DNA from 2 places in the Klebsiella sp. F11 genome. Region 2 is predicted to be linked to the other one. Evidence: predicted binding sites of a transcription regulator. Region 2 holds the regulator's gene; the other holds the start of a gene.
What was found. The regulator CRP, encoded in region 2, controls carbon source genes, mostly activating them, when cyclic AMP is high. The targets are predictions, from matches to a motif close to ATGTGANNNNNNTCACAT.

Region 1: the regulator CRP is predicted to act here: its motif matches at 9,335-9,352, upstream of udp (uridine phosphorylase).

What each region holds. Positions count from the first base shown of each region.
Region 1 is NZ_CM160060.1:5,376,816-5,392,671, reverse strand. It holds gene recQ (ATP-dependent DNA helicase RecQ) at 1-600, shown strand, start outside; gene rhtC (threonine export protein RhtC) at 761-1,381, shown strand; gene rhtB (homoserine/homoserine lactone efflux protein) at 1,402-2,022, opposite strand; gene pldB (lysophospholipase L2) at 2,132-3,124, shown strand; gene yigL (sugar/pyridoxal phosphate phosphatase YigL) at 3,192-3,992, shown strand; gene AC1M2H_RS26430 (carboxylate/amino acid/amine transporter) at 4,081-4,980, shown strand; gene metR (HTH-type transcriptional regulator MetR) at 4,868-5,821, opposite strand; gene metE (5-methyltetrahydropteroyltriglutamate--homocysteine S-methyltransferase) at 6,054-8,318, shown strand; gene AC1M2H_RS26415 (dienelactone hydrolase family protein) at 8,393-9,208, opposite strand; gene udp (uridine phosphorylase) at 9,476-10,237, shown strand; gene rmuC (DNA recombination protein RmuC) at 10,379-11,827, shown strand; gene ubiE (bifunctional demethylmenaquinone methyltransferase/2-methoxy-6-polyprenyl-1,4-benzoquinol methylase UbiE) at 11,898-12,653, shown strand; gene ubiJ (ubiquinone biosynthesis protein UbiJ) at 12,666-13,271, shown strand; gene ubiB (ubiquinone biosynthesis regulatory protein kinase UbiB) at 13,268-14,908, shown strand; gene tatA (Sec-independent protein translocase subunit TatA) at 15,040-15,291, shown strand; gene tatB (Sec-independent protein translocase protein TatB) at 15,295-15,831, shown strand; gene tatC (Sec-independent protein translocase subunit TatC) at 15,834-15,856, shown strand, end outside.
Region 2 is NZ_CM160060.1:410,778-426,633, forward strand. It holds gene ppiA (peptidylprolyl isomerase A) at 41-610, shown strand; gene AC1M2H_RS02010 (YhfG family protein) at 718-885, shown strand; gene AC1M2H_RS02015 (putative adenosine monophosphate-protein transferase Fic) at 875-1,477, shown strand; gene pabA (aminodeoxychorismate synthase component 2) at 1,510-2,073, shown strand; gene argD (bifunctional acetylornithine/succinyldiaminopimelate transaminase) at 2,163-3,383, shown strand; gene AC1M2H_RS02030 (YccS/YhfK family putative transporter) at 3,373-5,451, opposite strand; gene crp (cAMP-activated global transcriptional regulator CRP) at 5,504-6,136, opposite strand; gene AC1M2H_RS02040 (OsmC family protein) at 6,443-6,847, shown strand; gene AC1M2H_RS02045 (phosphoribulokinase) at 6,903-7,772, opposite strand; gene AC1M2H_RS02050 (YheU family protein) at 7,809-8,027, opposite strand; gene AC1M2H_RS02055 (hydrolase) at 8,024-8,983, opposite strand; gene AC1M2H_RS02060 (ABC transporter ATP-binding protein) at 9,246-11,150, opposite strand; gene kefG (glutathione-regulated potassium-efflux system ancillary protein KefG) at 11,323-11,889, shown strand; gene kefB (glutathione-regulated potassium-efflux system protein KefB) at 11,876-13,681, shown strand; gene AC1M2H_RS02075 (YheV family putative zinc ribbon protein) at 13,695-13,895, shown strand; gene slyD (peptidylprolyl isomerase) at 13,990-14,580, shown strand; gene AC1M2H_RS02085 (protein SlyX) at 14,662-14,880, opposite strand; gene fkpA (FKBP-type peptidyl-prolyl cis-trans isomerase) at 15,103-15,856, shown strand, end outside.

The DNA of each region.
Region 1 (15,856 bases), 690 kb from region 2:
TACGATGCCTTAATGGACGCGCGTAAGGCGCTGTCGACGATTTATCGCGTCAACCAGCGGTTCGGGATGGGCTACGTGGTGGAGGTGCTGCGCGGTGCCAACAATCAGCGTATTCGCGAGATGGCGCACGATAAGCTGCCGGTGTACGGCATCGGTCGCGATCGGAGCCACGAGCATTGGGTGAGCGTGATTCGCCAGCTGATTCACCTCGGCCTGGTGACGCAGAATATCGCCCAGCATTCGGCGCTACAGCTCACCGAAGCGGCGCGTCCGGTACTGCGCGGCGAGGTCCCGCTGCAGCTGGCGGTACCGCGCATCGTGGCGCTCAAGCCGAAAGCGATGCAAAAATCCTTCGGCGGCAACTACGATCGCAAGCTGTTTGCCAAGCTGCGCAAATTGCGTAAAGCGATTGCCGACGAAGAGAATATCCCGCCCTACGTCGTGTTTAACGATGCGACGCTGATCGAGATGGCCGAGCAATCGCCGCTCACCGCCGGCGAGATGCTCAGCGTCAACGGCGTCGGTACGCGCAAGCTGGAGCGCTTCGGCAAAGAGTTTATGGCGCTGATCCGCGCGCATATTGATGGCGAAGAGGAGTAGTCAGGCGGGCGAAAAGGTGTCAGGATATCCTCTTCATCCTTCAAGCTGCTCTGCGTTGACTGCGCTCACTCACCCTCGTCGTCGGCTGTTTTTCGCGCCTGGGAATGTCCTCATTTGTCACCCTGGCGCATCTTGATCACTTAATTCCAGTGGGTTAACTATGCTGATGCTTTTCCTTACCGTCGCGCTGGTGCACATTATCGCGCTGATGAGTCCGGGCCCGGACTTCTTCTTCGTTTCGCAAACCGCCGTCAGCCGCTCGCGCAAAGAGGCGATGATGGGCGTACTCGGGATTACCTGTGGGGTGATGGTCTGGGCGGGGGTGGCGCTGCTCGGCCTGCATCTGATCATTGAAAAAATGGCCTGGCTGCACACCATTATTATGGTCGGCGGTGGGCTCTATCTCTGCTGGATGGGCTATCAGATGCTGCGCGGCGCCCTGAAGAAGAGCGAGGCGCCCGCCGCGGAGCCGCAGGTTGAGCTGGCCCGCAGCGGCCGCAGCTTCCTCAAAGGGCTGCTCACCAACCTGGCTAACCCGAAGGCGATTATCTACTTCGGCTCGGTTTTCTCGCTGTTCGTTGGCGATAACGTCGGCGCAGGCGAGCGCTGGGGTATTTTCCTGCTGATCGTCCTCGAAACGCTGGCGTGGTTTGCGGTGGTGGCCAGCCTGTTTGCCCTGCCGGCCATGCGCCGCGGCTACCAGCGGATGGCGAAGTGGATTGACGGCGTCGCCGGCGCGCTGTTCACCGGATTCGGCATTCATCTGATTATTTCACGTTAAGCCCGGTCAGGCTGTTCGCCTCAGGCGTGGCGCGCTGAAGCCAGCAGCGCGCCAACCAGCATAAACAGCGATCCAAAGACCTTGTTCAGCGCCGTCATCTGCTTCGGCCCCTTAATCCATACCGCAATGCGCTGCGCCAGCGTGGCGTAGCCAATCATCACGATGATATCGACCACGATGGTGGTGACGCCCAGAACCAGATACTGCATCACCTGGGGCTGATGCGGCACGATAAACTGCGGGAACAGGGCGGCCAGAAACACGATGCTCTTCGGGTTGGTTAAATTAACGAAAACCGCCCGCTGGTATAATTTCCCCTGGGTCTGCACCCTGGCCAGAGTCGTCAGGTTGATAGCTCCCGCTGCCCGCCACTGCTGAATGCCCAGCCAGATAAGATAGGCCGCGCCCGCCCATTTCAGCACTTCAAAGGCCAGTACCGAACGCGAAAACAGCGTTCCCAGACCAATACCTACCAGCACGATGTGAATCGCCAGGCCGGTCTGCAGGCCGGCAATCGAGGCCGTCGCCCCGCGGTAGCCGTGGTTGATTGAGGTGGTCATGGTATTAATCGCCCCTGAGCCCGGAGACAGGCTGAGAATAATCGATGTCAGCAGATAGGCGAACCACCACTCGAACGTCATGAGAAACTCCCTGATTGTCTGTTTTTATGCCACAATACGCTATTGTGTAAGCCTTGTGTGATACACGATAAAAAAACGATTTCTGGCGGTTAACAGGGGTGTAAACCCGATGTTTGGGCAGCAAAAGGACTGGGACACACGAGAAAACGAGTTTGCGGCTTTTACTATGGGGCCGCTGACCGATTTCTGGCAACAGCGGGAAGAAGCGGAATTTACGGGCGTGGACAGCATCCCGGTCCGCTTCGTGCGCTTCTGCGCTAAAAAACACGACCGGGTGGTGGTCATCTGCCCGGGGCGTATCGAAAGCTACGTGAAGTACGCCGAGCTGGCCTACGATCTGTTCCACAGCGGCTTTGACGTGATGATTATCGATCATCGCGGACAGGGGCGATCGGGGCGCTTATTAACCGACAGCCACCGCGGCCACGTCGTCAACTTCAGCGATTATGTTGACGATCTCGCCGCGCTTTGGCAGCAGGAAGTGGCGCCCGGCCACTGGCGAAAACGCTTTATACTGGCCCACTCAATGGGCGGGGCCATCGCGACGCTATTTTTGCAACGCCACCAGCAGCACTGTGACGCCATCGCGCTATGCGCGCCGATGTTCGGGATCGTTATGCGCCTCCCGGACTGGATGGTGCGCCATATTCTCGACTGGGCTGAGGGCTATCAGCGCATTCGTGAAGAGTACGCCATCGGCACCGGCCGCTGGCGGGCGCTGCCCTTCTCGGTTAACGTCCTGACGCATAGCCGCCAGCGCTACCGGCGTAACCTGCGTTTTTATGCGGACGAACCCCAGCTGAGGGTCGGCGGGCCGACGTACCACTGGGTGCGCGAGGGGATCCTCGCGGGCGAAGAGGCGCTGGCTGGCGTAGAAAAAGATATTACCCCCACGCTGCTGCTGCAGGCTGAAGAAGAACGCGTGGTCGACAACCGCATGCACGAACGCTACTGCGAGCTTCGCGCTGCGGCGGGCCACCCCTGCGAAGGTAATAAGCCGCTTGTCATAGAAGGGGCATACCATGAGATCCTTTTTGAAAAGGACGCCATGCGCTCAGTCGCGCTCAATGCCATTGTCGATTTTTTCACTCGACACAATTAGAGCCTGATGGGATAGGCTCTTAAACCGACGAAAACGCTCGTCGCCCTGCTTAGAGGTTAACATTTTTATGTACCAGGTTGTTGCGTCTGACTTAGATGGCACGCTGCTTTCCCCCGATCACTACTTAACCCCCTACGCGAAAGAGACGCTGCAGCTGCTGACCGCTCGCGGCATCAATTTTGTGTTTGCTACCGGCCGTCATTACATCGATGTCGGGCAGATTCGCGATAATCTCGGCATTAAGTCCTACATGATCACCTCTAACGGCGCGCGCGTGCACGATAGCGAGGGGAATCAGATATTTGCCCATAACCTCGATCGCGATATTGCCGTCGATCTGTTTGAGATGATGCGCAGCGATCCGCGGGTCGTTACCAACGTCTATCGCGACGACGAATGGTACATGAACCGCCACCGCCCGGAAGAGATGCGTTTCTTCAAAGAGGCGGTGTTTAACTACAAGCTGTACGAAGCCGGCGAGCTTGATCCTCAGGGGATCAGCAAGGTGTTTTTCACCTGCGAGGATCATCAGCATCTGCTGCCGCTGGAGCAGGCGATCAACGCCCGCTGGGGCGATCGCGTAAACGTCAGCTTTTCAACCCTGACCTGTCTGGAAGTGATGGCGGGCGGCGTATCGAAAGGTCATGCCCTCGAAGCGGTGGCCAAAATGCTGGGCTACGGCCTGAAGGACTGTATCGCCTTTGGCGACGGCATGAATGATGCGGAGATGCTGTCGATGGCGGGCAAAGGCTGCATTATGCTGAACGCGCACCAGCGCCTGAAAGATCTTCACCCCGAGCTGGAGGTGATTGGTAGCAACGCTGACGACGCAGTGCCGCACTATCTACGCAGGCTCTATCTCTCCTGATAAAGATTGACGACTGGCGATTTATTGTCCAGTTGTCAACCTGACTCTTCGCTACAATGAGTGCACTTCCTCCTGAGAGACATTCATTGTGGCGCTACTGATTATTACCACCATCCTGTGGGCCTTCTCCTTTAGCCTGATCGGCGAATACCTGGCGGGCAGCGTTGACAGCTACTTTTCGGCGCTGATGCGCGTTGGGCTGGCGGCGCTGGTGTTCCTGCCGTTTTTGCGCACCCGCGGGCAGTCGCCGCGGACTATCGTGCTGTATATGCTGGTAGGGGCCATGCAGCTTGGCATTATGTATCTGCTATCGTTCCGCGCCTACCTCTACCTGACGGTCTCTGAATTTCTGCTGTTCACGGTATTTACGCCGCTCTATATCACCCTGATTTATGACCTGATCAGCGGGCGTAAGCTGCGCTGGGGCTATCTGCTTAGCGCCGGGCTGGCGGTGCTGGGAGCGGCCATTATCCGCTACGATAAGGTGAGCGATCATTTCTGGACCGGGCTGCTGCTGGTGCAGCTGGCGAATATCTGTTTTGCCATCGGCATGGTAGGCTACAAACGCCTAATGGAGCTGCGGCCGATGCCCCAGCACAACGCTTTTGCGTGGTTCTATATGGGGGCGCTGCTGGTGGCGGCTGCGGCCTGGCTGATGCTGGGCAACCCGCAGCGGCTGCCGACGACCACCCTCCAGTGGGGTATTCTGGTATGGCTCGGCGTGGCGGCGTCAGGCCTGGGCTACTTTATGTGGAACTACGGGGCGACGCAGGTGGATGCCGGAACGCTGGGCATCATGAACAACGTCCATGTTCCAGCCGGGCTGCTGGTTAATCTTGCCATCTGGCAGGAGCAGCCCCACTGGCCGAGCTTTATTATCGGGGCTCTGGTGATCCTGGCCTCGCTGTGGGTCCATCGCCGCTGGGTCGCTCCGCACTCCGGACGAACGGCAGATGATCGCAGGCGTGGTTCCGCGCTGAGCGAATAAACGCTTCGGTAACCGGCTGGCGCTGCTCGCCGTCGCGCACCGCGGCGTACAGCCGGCTCCACAGGCCCTCGCCCAGGGTTTTGGTCACCACCAGACCCTGGCGTTCAAAATTCTCCACTACCCAGTGCGGCAGCGCCGCGATGCCCATGCGCGCGGCAACCATCTGAATTAGCAGCAGCGTGTTATCGACGCTCTTCAGCTGAGGGCTGATGCCCGCCGGCTGCAGGAAGTGGCGCCAGATATCCAGGCGGCTGCGTTGCACCGGGTAAATCAACAGCAGCTCCGCGGCCAGGTCCTCCGGCGCAATCCGCGTTTTCACAGCCAGCGGATGATCCGGCGCCAGCACCAGACGCACTTCAAAATCAAACATCGGCGAATAGTGCAGCCCGCTGCGCGGCAGAATATCGGACGTCATCACCAGATCCAGCTCGCCCTGCTGGAGAGCGGGCTGCGGGTCAAAGGTGACCCCGGACTGGAAATCAACCTCAACGTGCGGCCAGCTGGCGCGGAAGCTCTCCAGCGCCGGCGTCAGCCACTGGATGCAGCTGTGGCACTCAATGGCGATACGCAGCCGGGTTTGCTGCGGCTCGTTACAGTCCTGCAGGGCGCGGGTGATTTGCGGCAGCACCTGGTTTGCTAACTGCAGCAAAATCTCCCCCTGGGCGGTGAAGCGCAAGGGCTGACTTTTACGCACAAACAGGCGGAAGCCAAGGCGCTGTTCCAGATCGCTGAACTGGTGGGACAGGGCGGATTGGGTCTGGTGCAGGGCCGCCGCAGCGCCCGCCAGTGAACCGCTATTCCGCAACGCCTGCAGCGTTTTCAGGTGTTTAATTTCGATCATGAAAGTCCTTCACTTCGGCATGAATAATTTGCGCTTGAGGAATATACAGTAACCGCCAATTATGGATGTGTAAACATCTGGACGTCTAAATCCTGTATCTTTCGAATTTATGGTGCGTTGGCCGCACTTCCTCACCTGGTCACTTACTTCAGTAAGCTCCCGGGGATGAGCAAGTTTGCCGCCTTCTCTGAATTTAAAATCCTTAGGATTTGCAAATCATGAGGCTCAAAAAATGACAATTATTAATCACACCCTCGGTTTCCCCCGCGTTGGCCTACGCCGCGAGCTGAAAAAAGCGCAAGAGAGCTATTGGGCGGGTAATACGACCCGTGAAGAGCTGCTGGCGGTGGGGCGCGAACTGCGTGCCCGCCATTGGGAGCAGCAAAAGCAGGCGGGTATCGATCTGCTGCCGGTGGGCGATTTTGCCTGGTACGACCATGTTCTGACCACCAGCCTGCTTCTGGGCAACGTGCCGGCTCGTCATCAGAACAAAGACGGCTCCGTCGATATCGATACGCTGTTCCGCATTGGCCGCGGCCGCGCGCCGACCGGAGAGCCAGCGGCAGCGGCGGAAATGACCAAATGGTTTAACACCAACTATCACTACATGGTGCCGGAGTTTGTCAAAGGTCAGACGTTCAAGCTGACCTGGACCCAGCTGCTGGACGAAGTGGACGAAGCTCTGGCGCTGGGCCATAAGGTGAAGCCCGTGCTGCTGGGCCCGGTCACTTATCTGTGGTTGGGTAAAGTGAAGGGCGAGCAGTTCGATCGCCTGGAGCTGCTGAACGACATTCTACCGGTCTATCGGCAGGTGCTGGCGGAGCTGGCAAAACGCGGCGTTGAGTGGGTGCAAATTGATGAACCGGCGCTGGTGCTGGAGCTGCCGCAGGCGTGGCTGGACGCCTTCAGGCCGGCATACGACGCGCTCCAGGGCGAGGTTAAGCTGTTGCTGACCACCTATTTCGAAGGGGTCAGCGCTAACCTCAATACCATCACCGCGCTGCCGGTGCAGGGTCTGCACGTTGACCTGGTTCACGGTAAAGATGATGTTGCCGAGCTCAACAAGCGCCTGCCGTCAGGCTGGCTGCTCTCCGCCGGCCTGGTCAACGGGCGTAACGTCTGGCGCGCCGATCTCACGGAGAAATATAGCCAAATTAAAGCGATCGTCGGCAAACGTCCGCTGTGGGTGGCCTCCTCCTGCTCCCTGCTGCACAGCCCGATCGATCTGAGCGTGGAAACCCGCCTGGATGCGGAAGTGAAAAGCTGGTTTGCCTTCGCCCTGCAAAAATGCGCCGAGCTGGCGCTGCTGCGCGATGCGCTGAACAGCGGCGATACCGCCGCGCTTGCGGAGTGGAGCGCGCCGATTCAGGCCCGTCGCCACTCGACCCGCGTACACAACGCCGCGGTGGAAAAACGTCTGGCGGCCATTACCGCCCGGGACAGCCAGCGCCACAGCCCGTACGCAGAGCGTGCCCGGGCGCAGCGCGCCCGCTTTAACCTGCCGGCGTGGCCGACCACGACCATCGGCTCTTTCCCGCAGACCACCGAGATTCGCGGCCTGCGCCTGGACTTCAAGAAGGGCAATCTCGACGCCAGCAGCTACCGTACCGGCATTGCGGAACATATTAAGCAGGCGATCGTTGAGCAGGAGCGTTTAGGCCTCGACGTGCTGGTCCACGGTGAAGCCGAGCGTAACGACATGGTGGAGTATTTCGGCGAGCATCTCGACGGCTTTATCTTTACGCAAAACGGCTGGGTGCAGAGCTACGGTTCGCGCTGCGTGAAGCCGCCGGTGGTTATCGGCGACGTCAGCCGCCCGGAGGCCATCACCGTTGAGTGGGCGAAATATGCGCAGTCTCTCACCGACAAACCGGTGAAAGGCATGCTGACCGGCCCGGTGACGATTCTGTGCTGGTCCTTCCCGCGGGAAGACGTCAGCCGCGAAACCATCGCTAAGCAGATTGCGCTGGCGCTGCGTGACGAAGTGGCGGATCTGGAAGCGGCCGGTATCGGTATTATCCAGATTGATGAACCGGCGCTGCGCGAAGGTCTGCCCCTCAAGCGTAGCGACTGGGATGCATACCTGCGGTGGGGCGTGGAAGCCTTCCGCATCAACGCCGCCGTGGCGCAGGATGACACCCAGATCCACACCCATATGTGCTACTGCGAGTTCAACGACATCATGGATTCTATCGCGGCGCTGGACGCGGACGTGATTACCATTGAGACCTCGCGTTCCGACATGGAGCTGCTGGAGTCGTTTGAGGAGTTCGAATACCCGAACGAAATCGGCCCGGGCGTATATGATATCCACTCGCCTAACGTCCCGAGCGTGGAGTGGATTGAAGCCCTGCTGGAGAAAGCCGCCCAGCGCATCCCGGCGGAGCGGTTGTGGGTGAACCCGGACTGCGGCCTGAAGACTCGCGGCTGGCCGGAAACCCGCGCCGCGCTGGCTAACATGGTGAAAGCCGCGCAGAACCTGCGCGAATCCGCCTGAAGCGCCGCTGCGCTAATAAGGCAATAAAAGAGGAGGCTAAGGCCTCCTCTTTTTTATGCACCGAAAGCGTAAGCTTAAGCCTTCTTGCTGCCGCCGTACTGGGCAAACCACGCCAGCATGCGCTGCCAGCCGTCCTGCGCCGACTCCTCATGGTAGCTGGCGCGATAGTCGGCATTAAACGCGTGGCCGGCCTGTGGATAGACCACGATCTCCGCCGTCGCGTTGGCGGCGCGCAGCGCCTGGCGCATGGTCTCTACCGTATCCTGCGGGATGCTGTCATCTTTCGCGCCATAGAGTCCCAGCACCGGCGCGTTAAGATCGACGGCAACATCCACCGGATGCTTCGCGGAGTTCAGCGTTTTCTGCCCGACCAGCTTGCCGTACCAGGCGACGGCGGCCTTCAGCTGCGGATTATGCGCGGCGTAGAGCCAGGTAATACGCCCGCCCCAGCAGAAGCCGGTGATCAGCAGACGATGGGCATCGCCCCCATGACGCGCCGCCCAGCTGGCGACGTGGTCAAGGTCTGCCAGCACCTGCGAGTCCGGGACTTTGCTGACCAGCTCCTGGAACAGCGTTGGGATATCGGTGTACTCGTTCGGATCGCCCTGGCGGAAGTACAGCTCTGGGGCGATCGCCAGATAGCCTTCCAGCGCCAGGCGGCGGCAAACGTCGCGGATATGCTCATGGACGCCGAAAATTTCCTGTACCACGATAACCACCGGCAGCGGTCCATCGCTATTTTTCGGCCGGGCATGGTACGCCGGCATATTCTCTCCCTGGGAAGGGATCGAGGTTTCTCCGGCGGTAATGCTCTCTTCCGGCGTATGAACGGCGGTAGATGCATGCGGGATGGCTGCAGGTGCAAAGCCGGGTTGCTTGGTTGTGGTCATGGTATTCTCCGTACCCTTAATTTATTAGCGCATCGATAACTATAGACTCTTAAGACCAGTCGTTAACAAATCACAGTGCCCGAAACAGGCTATCTTTTGTTCAGGCGCAGCGAATATAACTTGTTAATGTGACGAATCTCACTATTTAGTGGAATAGAGTTGCAATGATTTTCATTCATGGTGATTGTCGTCACAAAATTAAGCGGGTGGCTTCTATAAAGTACCGTTTTGCTTCTGCTGATAATTCGACCCACAGAGGAGTTTTTTATGTCTAAGTCTGATGTTTTTCATCTCGGCCTCACCAAAAACGATTTACAAGGGGCTACGCTGGCTATCGTCCCTGGCGATCCGGAGCGTGTGGAAAAGATCGCCGCGCTGATGGATAAGCCGGTCAAGCTGGCATCCCACCGCGAATTTACCTCCTGGCGCGCCGAGCTTGACGGCAAGCCGGTGATCGTATGCTCTACCGGTATCGGCGGCCCATCAACGTCGATTGCCGTGGAAGAGCTGGCCCAGCTGGGAATCAATACCTTCCTGCGTATCGGCACCACCGGCGCCATCCAGCCGAATATCAACGTTGGCGACGTTCTGGTGACCACCGCATCCGTGCGTCTCGACGGCGCGAGCCTGCACTTCGCGCCAATGGAGTATCCGGCCGTCGCTGACTTTGCCTGCACCACCGCGCTGGTGGAAGCGGCCAAATCTATCGGCGCAACGACCCATATCGGCGTGACCGCCTCTTCCGACACCTTCTATCCGGGCCAGGAGCGCTATGACACCGTCTCCGGCCGCGTGGTGAGCCGCTTTAAAGGCTCGATGGCAGAGTGGCAGGCGATGGGCGTGATGAACTACGAAATGGAATCGGCCACGCTGCTGACCATGTGCTCCAGCCAGGGCCTGCGCGCCGGGATGGTTGCCGGGGTGATCGTCAACCGCACCCAGCAGGAAATCCCTAACGCTGAAACCATGAAGCAAACTGAAAGCCATGCGGTGAAAATTGTCGTTGAAGCGGCTCGCCGTCTGCTGTAGTTCCTCCCCTTGTTGCAAAGGCCGGCTCGTCCGGCCTCTCTTTTTTGCGCTGCGCCTCGCAGGAAATTCCTTTTAAACTGGACGTTTGTACAGCACAATCCTATTTTTGTGCCGTAAGCGGCTGCAGTAGCAGGGGGCGTTGTGGATATCTCAATGATTATAAGTGCCATCGCGGCGCTGGTCGCAGGGCTGGTCGTCGGCTGGCTGGCGACGAAGGCCGCCGCCGATCGGACGCGTGCCGACCTTATCGAAGAGCGGCGCGAGCTGGATATTGAGCTGAGCTCGGCCCGCCAGCAACTGGTGCAGGCGGCCCACTGGCGCGATGAGTGCGAGCTGCTGAATAATGAGCTGCGCAGCCTGCGCGAGATCAACAGCTCGCTGGAGGCCGATCTCCGCGAAGTCACCACCCGCCTTGACTCCACCCGGCTACATGCGGAAGAGAAAATTCGCCAGATGGTCAACAGCGAGCAGCGCCTTAGCGAGCAGTTTGAAAATCTGGCTAACCGTATTTTCGAGCACAGCAACCGACGGGTTGACGAGCAGAACCGGCAAAGCCTGCATGGCCTGCTGACGCCGCTGCGTGAGCAGCTGGACGGCTTTCGTCGTCAGGTGCAGGAGAGCTTCGGCCAGGAGGCGCGGGAGCGCCACACGCTGGCCCATGAAATTCGCAATCTGCAGCAGCTCAATACCCGGATGGCCCAGGAGGCCCTCAACCTGACCCGCGCCCTTAAGGGCGATAACAAAACCCAGGGTAACTGGGGGGAAGTGGTTCTAACCCGCGTGCTGGAGGCTTCCGGGCTGCGGGAAGGCCACGAATATCAGACCCAGGTCAGCATTGAAACGGAAAACCGCTCGCGAATGCAGCCGGACGTGATCGTCCGTTTGCCGCAGGGAAAAGACGTGGTCATCGATGCCAAAATGACGCTGGTGGCCTATGAGCGCTACTTCAACGCCGAAGATGATGACGCCCGCGAGGCGGCGCTGCAGGAGCACATTGCGTCGGTGCGCGGCCATATCCGCCTGCTTGGCAGGAAAGATTATCAACAGCTGCCGGGGCTGCGATCCCTCGACTACGTCCTGATGTTTATCCCCGTTGAGCCCGCATTTCTGCTGGCGATAGACCGCCAGCCCGAACTGATCAGCGAAGCGCTGCAGCACAATATTATGCTGGTCAGCCCCACCACGCTGCTGGTGGCGTTGCGTACTATTGCCAATCTCTGGCGCTATGAGCACCAGAGCCGCAATGCGCAGAAAATTGCCGAACGTGCGGGCCGCCTGTACGACAAGATGCGGCTGTTCGTCGATGATATGTCCGCAATAGGCCAGAGCCTCGACAAAGCGCAGGATAATTACCGCCAGGCGATGAAAAAGCTGGCCTCCGGCCGCGGTAACCTGCTGATGCAGGCTGAAGCTTTTCGCGGCCTCGGGGTGGAGGTTAAGCGCGGGATTAATCCTGACTTAGTCGAACAGGCAACCGCCCGGGACGATGAATACCGGCCGGATGATGAAGATAACTCATCGGAAAATAACGATTTTTCGTCAGAATCTTTCGCTGCATCGCTGTCGGGTGAGGGTTCTCAGCCGCGTTGAACCGTATGGGAAATGCGCTAAATCTGTTACACTCGACGAACATTTTCTTGATAAGCAAGCAGGCATTGAGATGGTTGAGGATTCACAAGAAACGACGCACTTTGGCTTTCAGACGGTTGCCAAAGAGCAGAAGGCGGACATGGTGGCGCATGTATTCCATTCTGTGGCCGCAAAATATGATGTGATGAATGATTTGATGTCGTTCGGTATTCATCGTTTGTGGAAGCGTTTCACCATCGATTGCAGCGGCGTGCGTCGCGGGCAAACCGTGCTGGATCTGGCCGGCGGCACCGGCGACCTGACGGCAAAATTCTCCCGCCTGGTCGGCGAGACTGGCCGCGTCATGCTGGCAGATATTAACGATTCAATGCTGAAAATGGGCCGCGAAAAGCTGCGCAACGTCGGCATTATCGGCAACGTTGAATACGTTCAGGCCAATGCGGAAGCGCTGCCGTTCGCCGATAACACCTTTGACTGCATCACTATTTCATTCGGCCTGCGTAACGTCACCGATAAAGAAAAAGCGCTGCGCTCCATGTACCGGGTGCTGAAGCCGGGCGGACGTCTGCTGGTGCTGGAGTTTTCAAAACCGATTATTGAGCCGCTGAGCAAAGCGTACGACGCCTACTCCTTCCATATCCTGCCGCGCGTGGGAGAGCTGGTGGCCAACGATGGCGAAAGCTATCGCTACCTTGCGGAATCTATTCGCATGCACCCCGATCAGAAAACCCTGAAGGGTATGATGCAGGATGCGGGCTTTGAAAGCGTCGACTACTACAACCTGACGGCAGGTATCGTGGCGTTACACCGCGGTTATAAGTTCTGACAGGGGGACGCTATGCCTTTCAAACCACTGGTCACCGCCGGTATTGAGACGGTCCTGAATACCTTTCTCTGGCGTGATAAAGCCTTAAAACCGGCGCGTCAGCGTTTGTCAGGGAAAGTGCTGCGCGTGGAGCTGCAGGAGCTGGCGACGCCGGTGGTTCTGGCCTTTAGCGACCGCCAGGTCGATGTACTCGGCGCGTGGGAAGGCGTAGCGGATTGTACCGTCATCACCCGCCTGAGCGTCCTGTCGCAGCTGCGCAATCGTCAGCAGCTTACCGCGCTTATCCGCAGCGGCGACCTGCAGGTGCAGGGCGATTTGCAGGTGGTGCAGAATATGGTGACGCTGTGCGATCTGGCGGAGTTCGATCCCGCAGAGCTGCTGGCCCCGTATACCGGCGATATCGTCGCCGAGGGCGTCAGCAAAGTATTCCGCACCGGCGCCCGCTTCCTGCTGCACGGCGCGCAGCGCCAGCAGCGGTATATCGCTGAGGCGCTCACCGAAGAGTGGCGTCTGACGCCGGGGCCGCTGGAAATGGCCTGGTTTGGCGAAGAGACCGCCGCTGCGGAACGCGCCCTGGCTGCGCTTGAAAAACGGCTGGACATGCTGGAGGGCAAATGACGCCAGGAGAATTACGGCGCCTGTATCTTATTATCCGCACCTTTTTGAGTTACGGGCTTGATGAGCTGATCCCCAAAATGCGCATCACGCTGCCGCTGCGTATCTGGCGACGGATGCTGTTCTGGATGCCGAATCGCCATAAAGACAAACAGCTCGGCGAGCGCTTACGCCTTGCGTTACAGGAGCTGGGGCCGGTCTGGATCAAATTTGGCCAGATGCTGTCAACCCGCCGCGATCTCTTTCCTCCGCAAATTGCCGATCAGCTTGCGCTCCTGCAGGATCGCGTGGCGCCGTTTGATGGCCAACTGGCCAAAAAACAGATCGAGCAGGCGATGGGCGGCCTTCCGGTTGAGGCATGGTTTGATGATTTCTCGATTGAGCCGCTGGCTTCCGCTTCGATTGCCCAGGTGCATACCGCGCGTCTGAAAGAGAACGGCAAAGAGGTCGTGATTAAGGTTATCCGCCCGGATATCGTGCCGGTTATTAAGGCGGATATGAAGCTTATCTATCGCCTGGCGCGCTGGGTACCTCGCCTGTTGCCCGACGGCCGCCGCCTGCGCCCGCAGGAAGTGGTGCGCGAATATGAAAAAACGCTGCTCGATGAGCTTAACCTGCTGCGCGAATCGGCAAACGCTATCCAGCTGCGGCGGAATTTTGAAGATAGCCCGATGCTCTACGTGCCGGAGGTTTACTCCGATTACTGCAGCGAAGGCATGATGGTGATGGAGCGGATTTACGGCATCCCGGTTTCCGATGTCGAGGCGCTGGAGGCTCAGGGCACCAATATGAAGCTGCTCGCCGAGCGGGGTGTGCAGGTCTTTTTCACCCAGGTATTCCGCGACAGCTTCTTCCACGCCGACATGCACCCGGGGAATATTTTTGTCAGCTATGAGCATCCGGAGAACCCGAAATATATCGGTATTGACTGCGGTATTGTGGGTTCGCTGAATAAAGAGGATAAGCGCTATCTGGCGGAAAACTTTATTGCCTTCTTCAACCGCGATTACCGCAAAGTTGCCGAGCTGCACGTTGATTCCGGCTGGGTGCCGGCGGATACAAACGTTGAAGAGTTCGAATTTGCCATCCGCACCGTCTGCGAACCCATCTTCGAAAAGCCGCTGGCTGAAATCTCCTTTGGCCATGTGCTGCTGAACCTGTTCAACACCGCCCGGCGCTTTAATATGGAAGTTCAGCCGCAGCTGGTATTGTTACAGAAGACATTACTTTACGTAGAAGGGGTAGGCCGCCAGCTCTATCCTCAGTTAGACTTGTGGAAAACGGCGAAGCCTTTCCTTGAGTCGTGGATTAAAGATCAGGTCGGCATTCCGGCGCTGGTACGCGCGTTCAAGGAAAAAGCGCCGTTCTGGATCGAAAGAATGCCGGAGATACCGGAGCTGGTGTACCAAAGCCTGCAGCAAAGCAAACAGCTGCAGAACAGCGTTGATACGATTGTCCGCGATATCCAGGTGCGGCACGTTCGTCAGGGACAGTCCCGTTATCTGTTTGGTATAGGCGCCGTTTTATTACTTAGCGGTACCCTGTTGTTCATCCACCGGCCGGAGTGGGGCCTGATGCCCGGCTGGCTAATGGCCGGTGGCGTTGTGACCTGGCTGATTGGCTGGCGCAAAACGGGCTAAGCGATATTGCCTTCATCACGGCGCATTGGCTGTTGCGCGAAGTCATGCGTGCGTCCTGACGAAGAGGCGGCCCGCGAGATGACGTGTATAATGCGTCCCATTAATTCATCATCTGTCATAGGGGAATGTGTATGGGTGGTATCAGTATCTGGCAGTTATTAATTGTTGTCGTCATCGTCGTTCTGCTTTTTGGGACAAAAAAGCTGAGCTCGCTGGGGTCGGATTTAGGCGCATCAATCAAGGGCTTTAAAAAGGCCATGAATGATGATGAAAAGCCTGAAAATGGGGCTCCGGACGCGGATTTCGCGGCGAAATCCATCGCTGATAAGCAGGATGATGCGAAAAAAGACGAGACAAAACGCCACGACAAAGAGCAGGTGTAATTCGTGTTCGATATCGGTTTTAGTGAACTACTGTTGGTGTTTGTGATTGGCCTCATCGTGCTGGGGCCGCAGCGGCTGCCCGTAGCGGTAAAAACGGTGGCGAGCTGGATCCGTACGCTGCGCTCGCTGGCGGCCACCGTACAAAATGAGATTACTCAGGAACTAAAACTGCAGGAGTTTCAGGAAAGCCTGAAGAAGGTCGAAAAGGCGAGCCTGGACAACCTGACGCCTGAGCTGAAGGCCTCCATGGACGAACTGCGTGAAGCGGCCGAATCCATGAAGCGATCTTATTCCGCTCACGATCCTGAGAAAGCCAGTGACGAAGCGAACACTATCCATAACCCGGTTGTGAAGGGCAGCGAAGAACAGCGCCAGGACATCACGCCGGCGACGGCCGAGCATCAGGCCAGCGCGCCGGTTCATGCGCCAGCCAGCGCTGTCGATGAGCCGCTGTCGCCGTCGGCCGAGCTTCCTGAAGCCAAAGAAAACGCCGCCGTAAAAGCGACCGATTCCTCCCCCGCATCGAGTGATAAACCGTAAAAATGGGCGTAGACGATACTCAACC
Region 2 (15,856 bases):
CAAAGCACTTGCTTTTTTTCTGCTCCGTTAAGGAATCTCGATGCTCAAATCAACTCTGGCGGCGGTGGCTGCCGTTTTCGCTATTTCCGCTTTTTCCCCGGCTATGGCAGCGAAGGGCGACCCTCATGTCTTGCTGACGACTTCTGCGGGAAATATTGAGCTGGAGTTAAATAGCCAGAAAGCACCGGTTTCCGTCGATAACTTCCTGAAGTACGTGAACAGCGGCTTCTACAACAACACCACTTTTCACCGCGTAATCCCGGGCTTCATGGTGCAGGGCGGCGGCTTCAGCGAACAGATGCAGCAAAAGCAGCCGAACCCGCCGATCAAGAACGAAGCGGACAACGGCCTGCGTAACACCCGCGGCACCATCGCGATGGCGCGCACCGCCGATCAGGACAGCGCGACCAGCCAGTTCTTCATCAACATTGCCGACAACGCCTTCCTCGACCACGGACAGCGCGATTTTGGCTACGCGGTATTCGGTAAAGTCGTCAAAGGAATGGACGTCGCCGATAAAATTTCCCAGGTCCAGACGCATAACGTTGGACCGTACCAGAACGTGCCGTCAAAACCTGTCGTGATCCTCTCAGCGAAGGTCCTGCCTTAAGTTCTCCCGCGCGGGCGACTCACGCTCGCGCCGTTGTTTCCGCCTTTCTGCGTGACCCGAAATTGCTGCTTATACTTGTGGCACAGGGGACGATAAGAGAGGCGAGCATGCGTTCACTTACCGATAAGCAAAAATCCCGGCTCTGGGAACAGACTCGTAGCGTGAATTTTCAGGCCAGCCGTCGCCTGGAAGGAACCGCCGTACCTTTGGTGACGCTAAGCGCCGAGGAAGCGCTGGCGCGTCTTGCCGAGCTGAGGGGGCGTCATGAGCAGTAAATATGGCGACGATCGCGACCCTTATCTTTATCCCGCGCTCAACGTGATGCGCAATCGCCTCGGTATTCGCCAGGCGCAGCGCCTGGAAGAGGCGGCGTGGCAATTGACCTCCCTGCGTGCGGCAACGCTTGCGCTGGGGCCGCGCGTGCGCGGGCTGCCCTACCTCTGTTTTATCCATCATCAGCTGTATCAGGATATTTTTGACTGGGCGGGCCGGCTCAGAGAAGTTGATATCTATCAGGGCGATACCCCTTTCTGCCATTTTGCGCGGATAGAAAAAGAGGGCAATGCGCTGATGCGCTCGCTTGAAGAGGAAAATTACCTCAGCTGGCTTAGCCGCGATTCGTTCGTTGAACGCCTGAGCTGGTATTACGGAGAAATCAACGTGCTACACCCTTTTCGCCTCGGCAGCGGGCTGGCGCAGCGCATTTTCTTTGAGCAGCTGGCGATTCATGCCGGCTTTATTCTCGACTGGCGCGATATCGATCCTGAAGAGTGGAGCCGGGCTAATCAGCTGGGGGCAATGGGCGATCCGCAGCCGCTTGAACGGATCTTTGCCAAAGTGGTAAGCGAAGTGCGAGAATCTGAGTAGAATAGCCCGGTTTTGTTCTTTCCGGAGCCGCTATGATCCTGCTTATCGACAACTATGATTCTTTCACCTGGAATTTGTACCAGTATTTTTGCGAGCTGGGGGCCGAGGTGCTGGTGAAGCGTAACGATGAGCTGACGCTGGAGGAGATCGCGGCGCTGGCGCCGGAGAAAATCGTTATCTCTCCCGGCCCCTGTACGCCGGATGAATCGGGGATCTCCCTGGCCGTCATCGGGCATTATGCCGGGAAGGTGCCGCTGCTGGGCGTTTGCCTGGGTCATCAGGCTATCGCTCAGGTTTTTGGTGCCACCATCGTCCGCGCCGCCAAAGTCATGCACGGGAAAACCTCGCCAGTCAGCCACGACGGACGCGGCGTATTTCAGGGGTTAAATAATCCCCTCACCGTCACCCGCTACCACTCTCTGGTCATTGACCCGGATACTCTGCCTGACTGCTTCGAGGTGACGGCCCGCAGCGAGAGCGGAGAGATCATGGCTATTCGCCATCGCGAGTGGGATCTCGAAGGGGTGCAGTTTCACCCGGAAAGCATCCTCAGCGAGCAGGGGCATCAGCTGCTGGCAAACTTCCTCAAACGGTGATTTGTAGTTGCCATTGACTGATTTTTTATGCATATTTTGTGATTATAATATCACTAACATCATTGCATAACGAAGAAGGATGGCATCACATGGCAACTGAGCAACCGGCAATTACCCGCGCCACGTTCGATGAGGTTATTTTGCCGATTTATGCACCGGCAGAGTTTATTCCGGTAAAAGGTAAAGGTAGCCGCGTATGGGATCAGCAGGGCAAGGAGTACGTTGATTTTGCTGGTGGTATTGCCGTCACGGCGCTAGGTCATTGCCATCCGGCGCTGGTTGCGGCGCTGCATGAGCAGGGGGAAACGCTGTGGCATACCAGCAACGTTTTCACCAACGAACCGGCGCTGCGCCTGGGCCGCAAGCTGGTTGATGCCACCTTCGCCGATCGCGTGGTGTTTATGAACTCCGGCACCGAAGCCAACGAAACCGCATTCAAGCTGGCGCGTAACTACACTATTACCCGCCATAGCCCCTATAAAACCAAAATTATCGCCTTCTATAACGCTTTCCACGGCCGTTCGCTATTTACGGTCTCCGTTGGCGGGCAGCCGAAATATTCTGACGGCTTCGGGCCGAAGCCGGCGGATATCGTTCACGTGCCGTTTAACGACCTGCACGCGGTGAAGGCGGTTATGGACGATCACACCTGCGCGGTGGTGGTTGAGCCGATTCAGGGCGAGGGCGGCGTGATGGCCGCAACCCCGGAGTTCCTCAAAGGCCTGCGCGAACTGTGCGACCAGCACCAGGCGCTGCTGGTGTTTGATGAAGTGCAGTGCGGGATGGGGCGTACCGGTTCGCTGTTTGCCTATATGCACTACGGCGTGACGCCGGATATCCTGACCAGCGCGAAAGCGCTCGGCGGCGGTTTCCCGATTAGCGCCATGCTGACCACCCATGATATTGCCAGCGCCTTCCACGCCGGTTCCCACGGTTCAACCTACGGGGGAAACCCGCTTGCTTGTGCGGTCGCCGGCGCAGCGTTTGATCTGATTAACACGCCTGAGGTGCTGGACGGCGTCAACGCGAAGCGCGAACGCTTTGTGCAGCACTTGCAGCAGATAGATGCCCGTTTCGATCTGTTTAGCGATATTCGCGGCATGGGGCTGCTGATCGGCGCGGAGCTGAAGCCGCAGCATCGCGGCCGGGCGCGCGATTTCCTGTATGCCGCGGCGGATGCGGGCGTCATGGTGCTCAATGCCGGACCCGACGTCATGCGTTTTGTGCCTTCGCTGGTCATTGATGATAGCGATATTGATGAAGGGATGGCGCGCTTCGCGCAGGCCGTACAGCGCGTACTTAGCGCTTAGTTGCGCGTAGCCAGATGCCGTGATGCGGGCGCTGACGCCATGCCACCGACGAGATGGTGTGCATGGTGTTCAGATGATCGAGGATCCGCTGCAGGTGCTGCTCCATGGTACTCAGCGGGCCGCGGGGCACGTCCGCATCCTGCGACTCCATGATATTCACCTCTCCGGCGCTGCCCGGGCCATCGGTATCCAGCCGCTGCTGGCAGCGCTGTAGCGCAATCTCACAGGATTCAAGGTAGCGGCGGGCCAGATCCGGCGTCAGCATATTGTGCTCGCGGGCCAGCGTGGTCATGGCGTTGATATGTTCGACAATAAACTGGCTATGGGTGACCCACAGCTTCATATCGTCAAGATAACGTGAGTTAAAGCCGGGCTCCTGCATCGCCTGATTCAGCGAGTTATACAGCGAGTTATGCGCCTGATTGACGCGCATCCGCCGATAGGCCAGCGCCGGCGCCTGGTGGTCTTCGCTGAGAATGAGCCGGATGGCTTCCTGGTCCGCCTCCAGTGCGTCGTGGGCGTTTTTACGCAGCAGCCCGCTCTGCCACTGCGGCCACAGCCATACCATCCCGCCGAAGGCGATCAGGCACCCGATAAGCGTATCGATAAGCCTGGCGACGATAAACTGTTCTCCGTTGAGCGTTAGCAGCTGCAGGGTATACACCGCCGTGACGGTAAAGCCCACCATTGCCCAGCCGTAGCTCTTGCGAATAATCAGATAGCTCAATAGCGTGATAATCAGCATCGCGGTCAGCGTATAGCCCTCCGGGACGTTGAAGTGCAGCGTTAGTCCGGCAATCGCCAGGCCGGCAAGGGTCCCCGCCGCCCGGTGGACGATGCGGACCCGCGTCGCGCCGTAGCCGTTCTGGGTAACGAAGAGCACCGTCATCAGGATCCAGTAGGGTTTGGGAAGGTTTAGCGCGCTGCCCATCAGGCTTGCGGCGGTGAGCATCACGCAGATGCGGGCGGCGCTGCGCAAAGCCGGCGATTTATAAGAGAGATAGCTTTTCAGCGCAGGCAGCAGCGGCAGGCGCCGCTCCTTATCGGCCATCAGGTTACGCGCGTACAGCGGCCGCTGGGTGCGTAGCACCCTGGCAAGGCGGCCGAAGTGCCATGCGCAGAACTGCCCGACCGGGTTGTCGGGGTGCTGCGAGGCAATTTTCTCCAGCGCGCCGATCTGCTTATCCATGTTAAAGCGTTGCGGATAGCGGTGGTACAGGATGTCGTCCGCCAGTACCCTCAGCCGCGCCGCGACGGTTTGCGCATTCCAGCGGATTACCGCTTCCGCGTGGCTGCGTTCGACCAGCTTCTGCACCTCTTCCGGCTGATGCAGGCTGACGGAAATATGCTCCTGGAGATCGAGGGCAACCTGAAACGCCCGCAGCAGGCGCTTATGATCGTTACGCTGATTGGCCGCTAGCATATGCATCTGCTGGTAGCACAGGGTGATCAGATCGACGACCTTTTGCTGGCGGGTCAACAGAGGAGGCAGCGAGGTTGCCGGGTCGATATGCTGGGTCAGCAGGCTGTATTTGGCTTCACAGTAGTTGGCCAGCTCCCGGTACAGCAGGCTGAGCGATTCGCGCAGCGGCTGCTCGCGCCATAGCCAAAACCAGAACCAGTTGAATAGTCCGTACCACAGCGTGCCGAGCGCGTAGATCAGCAGCGGCTCCCAGACCGGCATATTGCCGGCGAGGCTCAGGGTAAAGATGGCGGCAATCAGCGAGGCGGGCAGCAGCCTCGCGTGCAGCGAGCTGATTTCCGCCGTGACGCCAAGGAGCAGGGTCAGGCCGCTGAGAATTAAAGGGAGCGGGATATCATGCTGGAGCAGGAGCTGAACGATCAGGCTGCAGCCGGCAAAAAGCGAGCCGCCAATAATCAGGCGTTTAAAGAAACGCTTATGCGGCGTATCAAGACCGGCGACGTTGCAGCATGCGGGAACCAGCGAGAACAGCAGGCCCTGCTGCAGATGACCGAGAAGGAGGCCAACTGCGACCGGCAGACACAGCACCAGCGTTTGCCGCAGTGCGTAGTTGACTTCAGGGTGGTAAATCAGCCTGCGCCACATAGAGGGAAAACAGAAACGGCGTATTGCAGGGGCAATACGCCGTTTTATCAGCTTAACGCGTGCCGTAGACGACGATAGTTTTACCGTGCGCGGAGATCAGATTTTGATCTTCCAGCATTTTCAGGATACGGCCAACGGTTTCACGCGAGCAGCCGACGATCTGACCGATTTCCTGACGGGTAATTTTGATTTGCATACCGTCCGGGTGGGTCATCGCGTCAGGCTGTTTTGCCAGGTTCAGCAACGTCTGGGCGATGCGGCCGGTGACGTCGAGGAAGGCAAGGTTACCCACTTTCTCAGAGGTAACCTGCAGACGGCGGGCCATCTGCGACGAGAGACGCATCAGGATGTCCGGGTTAACCTGGATCAGCTGACGGAATTTTTTATAGGAGATTTCGGCCACTTCACATGCGGTTTTCGCACGTACCCAGGCGCTACGCTCCTGGCCTTCTTCAAACAAGCCTAATTCACCGATGAAATCGCCCTGGTTGAGGTAAGAGAGAATCATCTCTTTACCTTCTTCATCCTTGATGAGCACAGCCACAGAGCCTTTGACGATGTAGTACAACGTTTCTGCTTTTTCACCCTGGTGGATCAGCGTGCTTTTAGATGGGTACTTATGAATGTGGCAATGAGACAAGAACCATTCGAGGGTAGGGTCTGTTTGCGGTTTGCCAAGCACCATGCGCGGTTATCCTCTGTTATAAGCTATCTCCGGGTGCCGACACTACACGGCATCCGGGCATGCAATCGTATTGTTTCCCTATGCCTGGGAAGCTGGCTGGTGATTTTTCTGCAGCCTGTAATGTGAATTCCTCTGCATACATGCAGTACATCAATGTAATACTGTAGCATCCTGACTGTTTTAGCATAGCTTTTGCCGCATGTCTCCTGGTGTCTCGCTTCAGCATGATGCAGGTCGCCTTCCGTTGCCAGATTTGTTATGTGCGCGTAATCTGTCAGGAAAATTGCAACCTTGGAGTTAAATTTTATGCAAGCTCGTGTGAAATGGGTCGAAGGGCTAACCTTCATCGGTGAGTCGGCTTCCGGCCACCAGATTTTGATGGACGGCAACTCCGGGGATAAAGCGCCGAGCCCGATGGAAATGGTGCTGATGGCCGCCGGCGGCTGTAGCGCCATCGACGTGGTCTCAATTTTGCAAAAAGGACGCCATGATGTGACCAACTGTGAGGTGAAGCTGACCTCAGAGCGTCGGGAAGAGGCGCCGCGCCTGTTTACCCACATCAACCTGCATTTTATCGTCACCGGCCGCGAGCTGAAGGATGCGGCCGTTTCGCGGGCGGTAGACCTGTCGGCGGAAAAATACTGCTCGGTGGCGCTGATGCTGCAAAAAGCGGTAAATATCACGCATTCGTACGAGGTTATTGAGGGCTAAGCCGAATGGCCAGCCCGTCGCCCCGGCTTGCGTCGTCGCCGGGGTTGCTAACGGCTTAACCGATCTTTTTCCCCGCCATCAGCCGTTCCACCAGCGGCGCCATGATCAGCTCCATCGCCAACCCCATTTTGCCTCCCGGCACCACCAGCGTATTGATATGCGAGATAAACGACCCTTGCAGCATCGCCAGCAGCCACGGGAAGTCGATATCCTGCAGGTTGCGGAAGTGGATCACCACAAAGCTTTCATCCAGCGAGGGAATGCCTTTGGCGGCGAAGGGGTTCGACGTATCAACGGTGGGGACCCGCTGGAAGTTGATATGGGTGCGCGAGAACTGCGGGGTGATGAAGTTAATATAATCCTCCATCGAACGGACGACCGAATCCATTACCGCCTCGCGGGAATGCCCGCGTTCGCTGGTGTCGCGGATCAGCTTCTGAATCCACTCCAGGTTGACGATAGGCACGACGCCCACCAGCAGGTCGACGTTTTGCGCCACGTTGTGCTGTGGCGTGACAACGCCGCCGTGCAGCCCTTCGTAAAACAGGACGTCGGTCGGCTCCGGCAGCGGCTGCCAGGGCGTGAAGGTGCCCGGCACCTGATTCCACGGCACGGCCTCGTCATAGGTATGCAGATATTTTCTCGACTGGCCGGTTCCGCTACGCCCGTATTCGAGGAAGGTATTTTCCAGCAGGCCGAAGTCGTTCGCTTCCGGACCAAAATAGCTGATGTGTTTCCCCTGATCCCGCGCTTTGCGGATCGCCATGTCCATTTCCGGGCGGGTATAGCGATGGAAGCTATCGCCCTCGACTTCGGCGGCACGCAGATTCAACTGGGCGAAGATCTTGCGAAAGGCGAGGCTGGTGGTGGTTGTTCCCGCGCCGCTGGAGCCCGTGACGGCAATCACCGGATGTTTGGCAGACATATCAACTCCCAGATTAAACGATGGTGTGGCGCCGCCTTAGCCGTGGAACTGCTTGCGGGGCATGATGTTGACCGTCTCGTGCAGCTCTGACCACACCAGTACGGCTTCTCCGCTTTTCAGCTGCTGTTTTACATCGGCGACCTTATCGGTCAGCGAGCGTTCATGTTCACCATAATCGGTGCCTTCGCGCAACACAAAGCTTTCAATCAGGTTATCCAGCGTTTCGGGATCCAGATCCTGCCAGGGAATAATCATTTTTTTCCTTCCAGCCAGCGCGTTAGCCAGTCCGGGATCCGTCTTTCCAGCCACATCTCCGGCCTGCGCAGCGTACCGCCGACAAACCCCACGTGCCCGCCCTGTTCGGTCAACTGATACTCGACGTTGGCCGGCAGCTGCTCCTGCGGCGGAATGGAATGATGGTCCATGAACGGATCGTCTTTCGCGTGGATGATCAGCGTGGGTTTAGTGATATCGCTCAGGCGCGGCATCGCGCTGCACTGGCGATAGTAGTCCAGCGCATCGGCAAAGCCGTGAATTTTGGCGGTGATGGTATCGTCAAACTCGCGAATGCGCCGCATGCCTTTTAGCTGGCGTAAATCAACCGGCAGCGAGCCCGGGTAGGCTTTTAGCTTGCGCGCGGCGTTGGCTTTTAACAGGTTGAGCAGATAGCGCTGGTAGACGCGGGAGAAGCCTTTATCCATATGGTAGCTGCAGGCCTCCAGCATGAACGGGGCCGACACGATGACCGCCGCGTCGAGCGGGACGCTATCGCCCTCGTTTGCCAGCAGGCAGCCCAGCATATTACCGCCCAGCGAGTAGCCGACGGCGGCGGTAGGCGCGGGACCAAATTCGCGCTGCAGCCGGCGCAGGAACCAGGTGCCGTCTTCCGTCTCTCCGGAGTGGTAGATGCGGTTATTACGGTTAGGCTCGCCGCTACAGCCGCGAAAATGCATCACCACGCCAAGCCAGCCGCGCTGCATGGCGGCGTGGATCAGACCGTGAGCGTAAGGGCTGCGCAGGCTCCCTTCCAGACCGTGAAAAACCACCAGCCGCGGTTTATTCCGGGCCAGCTCAGGATCTTCGCTCCAGGCCAAATCGATAAAGTCGCCGTCGGGGAGTTCAAGGCGCTGCCAGTGCGGAGTAAAGCCCAGTTTGCGGCGGATCAGCCGCGGCAGCATGGTTTGCAGATGACGATTGCCCACGCCGCGCATCGGGTGAAACTCGCGCGAGTCGTCTTCGGGGGGCGTCATTTCTGTGGGGGTGATTTCAACCATAGCACCAGAACAATTAAGAATCTTATAAATACTATACCGCGCATGCCGTGCGCAGGTTAGCCAATATGTGGTCTTGTGGCCAACTGGCAGAGGTTACGCAACAAGGAACGGGCGCGATATGGCCACCGTCGGCATGCAGAGAGGCCCCGAAAGCTCATGGTCTGTGAACCGTCGAGGCCGCGCGCTCAACCAGCAGGGCTTAGCCTTCCTGCAGCATCTGCTCCAGCTGTTCCTGCGCATCCAGCCAGGCCATTTCGCACTCTTCCAGCCCTGATTTCGCGCTGGCCTGCTGCTGCAGACACGCGGTCAGCTCTGCTTTGCGGGATGCGTCATACAGGCTGCTGTCGCCTAAAGTCTCTTCCGCCTGCGCGAGCTGAGCGTTGAGCTTATCCATCTCTTTCTCAAGACGGGTAATCTCTTTACGCAGCGGCTGCGTCAGGGTGCGCAGCTCCGCTTCCCGGCGCTTCTGGCCCTTGCGGGACTGGGCGCTGTTGCCGTTATCTTTTATCGCGTCAGACGACTGGCTTTCCTGTTTCTGCGAGTCGCTCAGCCACTGCTGATAATCTTCCAGATCGCCGTCGAACGGCTCAACTTTGCCGTCGTGGACCAGATAGAGATCGTCGGTGGTCGAGCGTATCAGGTGGCGATCGTGCGAGACCACCACCAGCGCGCCTTCGAAATCAATCAGCGCTTCGGTTAACGCCTGGCGCATATCGAGGTCAAGGTGGTTAGTCGGTTCATCGAGCAGCAGGAGATTAGGCCGCTGCCAGACGATAAGCGCCAGCACCAGGCGCGCTTTTTCGCCGCCGGAGAAACGCTGGGTCGCTTCGTTGACCTTATCGCTCTGGAAACCGAAGCCGCCAAGATAGTCGCGCAGCTTCTGCTCCAGCTCCTGCGGCGCCAGGCGCGCCAGGTGCTGCAGCGGCGATTCATCCGCCCGCAGGAACTCCAACTGATGCTGGGCGAAGTAGCCCAGCTTAATACCTTTCGCCAGCCCCACTTCACCCTGCAGCGGCTGCAGCTCGCCGGCCAGCAGCTTGATAAGCGTCGATTTACCGGCGCCGTTGCGCCCCAGCAGGCCGATGCGCGAGCCGGGAACCAAATTCAGCTTGATCGAGTCGAGGATGATGCGTTCACCGTAGCCGGCGCTGACTTTTTCCATCTTCAGCAGCGGGTTGGGCAGGCTTTCCGGCGCGCGGAAGCTAAAGTGGAACGGGTTATCGACGTGGGCCGGGGCGATAAGCTCCATGCGTTCCAGCATTTTAATGCGGCTCTGGGCCTGCTTCGCCTTGGTGGCCTTGGCGCGGAAGCGATCGATATAGCTTTGCAGATGGGCGACGCGCAGCTGCTGGCTCTCATACATCGACTGCTGCTGCGACAGGCGGGTGGCGCGCTGGATTTCGAACGAGCTGTAGTTGCCGGTGTACTCGAACATGCTCTGCTGTTCGATATGAATAATTTTATCGACGATCGGATCGAGAAAATCGCGGTCGTGCGAAATAAGAATTAGCGTGCCGGTATAGCTTTTGAGCCACTTTTCCAGCCAGATCACCGCGTCGAGATCGAGGTGGTTAGTCGGTTCATCCAGTAGCAGCAGGTCGGAGCGGCAAATCAGCGCCTGTGCCAGGTTCAGGCGCATGCGCCAGCCGCCGGAAAAGTCGCTCACCGGGCGCTCCAGCTGTTCGTTGCTGAAGCCCAGGCCGTGCAGCAGGCTCGAGGCGCGCGAGCGGATGGTCCAGGCGTCAATGGCGTCCAGCTTGCCGTGAACCGTCGCAATGGCGTGTCCGTCATTACGCTCGTTGGCCTGATTTAAATCGACCTCGAGCTGGCGATATTCCCGATCGCCGTCAATAACATAATCAATGGCCGGCTGGGCCAGAGCCGGGGTTTCCTGATTAACCCACGCCAGCTGCCAGTTGCCCGGAAAGGTCATACTGCCGCCGTCGGCGCTAATCTCGTTTTTCAAAAGCGCTAGCAGCGTGGATTTACCGCAGCCGTTTTTGCCCACCAGACCGACCTTTTGGCCAGGGTTGATGGTAGCGGTGGCGTTGTCCAGCAGGACGCGTACGCCGCGACGAATTTGTAACGAGGAGAAAACAATCATAAGGCGCCGTATGTTCAGACTATGTTAATTTGTCATTATGATAATGTAGTGTGGTAGCAAATTGCTCCACCGGGCCGCAATGGTAGCCCAAAATGAAGACGATACACAAAGTCATTCTGGTTGCGCTGAGGCGCAGCCGTTGTTCAGGCCACCAGAAGACATTGGGAGGGGAATGATGTCTCAGACAGCGAAGGTTTTGCTGCTGTATGCCCACCCAGAATCTCAGGATTCCGTGGCCAACCGGGTTTTGCTTGAACCTGCCTTACAGCTGCCGAACGTCACCGTGCACGATCTCTACGCACACTATCCGGATTTTTTTATCGATATTGCCTCGGAGCAGGATCTCCTGCGTCAGCATGAGGTGATTGTTTTCCAGCATCCGCTCTATACGTGGAGCTGCCCGGCGCTGCTAAAAGAGTGGCTGGACAGAGTTCTCAGCCGCGGTTTTGCCAGCGGCGCCGGGGGAAATCAGCTGGCGGGAAAGTACTGGCGCAGCGTGATCACCACCGGCGAGCCGGAAAGCGCCTACCGCCGCGATGCTAACCGCTATCCAATGAACGATATTCTGCGTCCTTTTGAGCTGACCGCCGGCATGTGCCGGATGCACTGGATGAGCCCGATTATTGTCTACTGGGCCCGTCGGCAATCGCCTGCCGATCTCAAAAGCCACGCGCGCGCCTATCGTGACTGGCTGGCCAATCCCATCGCGGCAGGAGGAGTCGTAAATGGAGGGCGCTGATCTGCTTTTGGCTGGCGTGCTGTTTCTGTTCGCCGCCGTCGTCGCGGTGCCGCTGGCCGCCCGGCTGGGGATTGGCGCGGTACTCGGCTATCTGCTCGCCGGGATCGCCATTGGCCCGTGGGGGCTGGGGTTCATCAACGACGTTGATGAGATTCTCCACTTCTCCGAGCTGGGCGTGGTGTTCCTGATGTTTATCATCGGCCTTGAGCTCAACCCGTCGAAGCTGTGGCGTCTGCGAAGCTCTATCTTTGGCGTTGGGGCGGCCCAGGTTTTGTGCAGCGCGGCGCTCCTCGGCGGCCTGCTGATGGTTACCGGATTCACCTGGCAGGCGGCGGTTGTCGGCGGGATTGGCTTAGCGATGTCCTCCACGGCGATGGCGCTACAACTGATGCGCGAGAAGGGGATGAGCCGCAGCGAATCCGGCCAGCTGGGGTTCTCCGTGCTGCTGTTTCAGGATTTGGCGGTGATCCCCGCGCTGGCGCTGGTGCCGCTGCTGGCCGGATCCGGCGGCGATCGCTTTGATTGGGTCACCATCGGGATGAAGGTATTGGCCTTTGCCGGCATGCTGATCGGCGGTCGTTTTTTGCTGCGGCCGGTGTTCCGCTTCATCGCTGCCTCCGGCGTGCGTGAGGTTTTTACCGCCGCGACGCTGCTGCTGGTTTTGGGATCGGCGCTATTTATGGATGCCCTCGGCCTGTCGATGGCGCTGGGGACCTTTATCGCCGGGGTGCTGCTGGCTGAAAGCGAGTATCGCCACGAGCTGGAAATCGCTATTGAGCCGTTTAAAGGGCTGCTGCTTGGCCTGTTTTTTATCTCCGTTGGCATGGCGCTGAATCTCGGCGTTCTCTACACCCATCTGCTGTGGGTGGCCGCCAGCGTCGCGGCGCTGGTGATGGTGAAAGCCCTCGTGCTGTACGTTCTGGCGCGGGTATATGGCCTTCGCAGCTCGGAGCGTATGCAGTTTGCCGGGGTCCTGAGCCAGGGCGGGGAGTTCGCCTTTGTGCTGTTCTCGTTACCGGCTTCGCTGCGGCTGTTCGAAAACGACCAGATGGCGCTGCTGCTGGTCACGGTCACGCTGTCGATGATGACCACGCCGCTGCTGATGACCCTGATTGATTACGTGCTCTCCCGGCGCTTTAACCAGCCGGAGGAGGAGGACGAAGCGCCGTGGGTTGAGGACGATAAGCCGCAGGTGATTATCGTCGGCTTCGGCCGCTTTGGTCAGGTCATTGGCCGCCTGCTGATGGCCAACAAAATGCGCATTACCGTGCTGGAGCGCGATATCAGCGCGGTTAACCTGATGCGCAAATATGGCTATAAGGTCTATTTCGGCGATGCGACGCAGCTGGAGCTGCTGCGCTCGGCGGGCGCGGAAGACGCGCAGTCAATCGTGATTACCTGCCACGAGCCGGAAGATACCATGAAGCTGGTTGAGATGTGTCAGCAGCATTTCCCGCATCTGCATATTCTGGCGCGCGCGCGGGGCCGCGTAGAGGCTCATGAGCTGCTGCAGGCCGGCGTAGCGCAGTTCTCGCGCGAAACCTTCTCCAGCGCGCTAGAGCTGGGGCGCAAGGCGCTGATCAGCGTCGGAATGCATCCTCATCAGGCGCAGCGCGCGCAGCTGCACTTTCGGCGTCTGGATATGCGAATGCTGCGCGAGTTAATGCCGGTACATACTGATACTCTGCAGATATCGCGCGTGCGGGAAGCCCGGCGGGAGCTGGAGGAGATTTTTGAGCGTGAAATGCAGAAAGAGAGCAGACAGCTTGACGGCTGGGATGAGTTTGAATAAAGGGTAAATCACTATGGCAGTGCGTAAACGTTTTATCGCCGGAGCAAAATGCCCGGCGTGCCAGGCCCAGGATTCGCTGGCGATGTGGCGTGAGAATAATGTCGATATCGTTGAGTGCGTTAAGTGCGGACACCAGATGCGCGAGGCGGATAAAGAGGCCCGCGAGCACGTACGTAAAGACGAACAGGTTATTGGCATTTTTCATCCGGACTAGCGTTATCCGTCGCCTTTTTTTAAGCTAGAGGGTACACGGCTGCAGAATTCCGCTACAATCTGCGCCACTATTCTTCCCATGCTCAGGAGATATCATGAAAGTAGCAAAAGACCTGGTGGTCAGTCTGGCCTATCAGGTACGTACAGAAGACGGTGTATTGGTTGATGAGTCTCCGGTAAGCGCGCCGCTGGACTACCTGCATGGTCACGGCTCCCTGATTTCCGGCCTGGAAACTGCGCTGGATGGTCATGAAGTAGGCGACAAATTTGACGTTGCGGTCGGCGCCAACGATGCGTACGGCCAGTACGACGAAAACCTGGTTCAGCGCGTTCCTAAAGACGTCTTCATGGGCGTTGATGAGCTGCAGGTTGGCATGCGTTTCCTGGCGGAAACCGATCAGGGCCCGGTACCGGTTGAAATCACCGAAGTTGACGACGAGCACGTTGTCGTTGACGGTAACCACATGCTGGCTGGCCAAAACCTGAAGTTCAACGTTGAAGTTGTGGCGATTCGTGAAGCGACCGCTGAAGAGCTGGAGCACGGTCACGTGCACGGCGCGAACGGTCACGATCACGACCATGACCACGATCATGACGGTTGCTGCGGTGGCCACGGTCACAGCCATGACCACGGTCACGAACATGGCAAAGGCGGCTGCGGCAACGGCGGCTGCGGCTGTCACTAAGACTCAACGTCTTTCAGGTCGCAGGCGCGTTGATTAGCGCTGTCGGTGATAAAAAGCGGGGAAACCCGCTTTTTTTACGCCTCAATAATGGGGCGGTGGCGTTTCTTCAGACTGCGATGCGATATACGATGACTGCGTCGCCTTCAGCTTTTCTACCATCAGACGCATATGTTCACGCATCTTTGCCATTTCGATCTCATGGGCGGTAACGGTCTTGTTGAGGTCTTCAATGGTGATTTCCTGATACGCCAGCCGGCTTTCCAGCTCCGCCAGACGACTCTCCAGTTTGCTATCGTGCATGAGTAACCTCTTCTGTCTTATCTCGCGGGCGGATTCTACTGAATTTTCAGTATTTGCGCAGCATCGTAACTGCGGACAGGAAACTAATTCATACAAAAATAGTCTGAAAACAGGCGATATTCAGGTACGTCCGTATGTAGATTTGTCCTGCAACGTTCTATAGTACATTTTTTGCTTTTTACGCTAACCCTGGGGTGAGATGCCCCGGCCCTGGAGAAATGGATGAAATCACTGTTTAAAGTAACGCTGCTGGCGACCACGATGGCCGTCGCGCTGAATGCACCGCTGACCTTTGCTGCTGATACCGCAGCGAAGACGGCACCTGCAACGGAAAGCAAATCGGCATTTAAAAATGACGATCAGAAATCTGCTTATGCGCTGGGTGCATCGCTGGGGCGTTACATGGAAAACTCCCTGAAAGAACAGGAAAAGCTGGGCATTAAACTGGATAAAGATCAGCTGATCGCTGGCGTTCAGGACGCATTTGCCGATAAGAGCAAGCTGTCCGATCAGGAAATCGAACAGACTCTGCAAGCGTTTGAAACCCGCGTGAAAACTGCTGCTCAGCAAAAAATGGAAAAAGACGCATCTGAGAACGATGCGAAAGGCAAAGCCTATCGCGACACCTTCGCGAAAGAGAAGGGCGTGAAAACCTCTAAAACTGGCCTGCTGTATAAAGTCGAGAAAGGCGGTACCGGCGACGCGCCGAAAGACAGCGACACCGTGGTTGTGAACTACAAAGGGACGCTGATCGACGGTAAAGAGTTCGATAACTCCTATACCCGCGGCGAGCCGCTCTCCTTCCGTCTCGACGGCGTGATCCCGGGCTGGACCGAAGGCCTGAAGAACATTAAGAAAGGCGGTAAAATTCAGCTGGTTATTCCACCGGATCTGGCCTACGGCAAAACCGGCGTGCCGGGTATCCCGGCTAACTCTACTCTGGTCTTCGACGTAGAGCTGCTGGATATCAAACCGG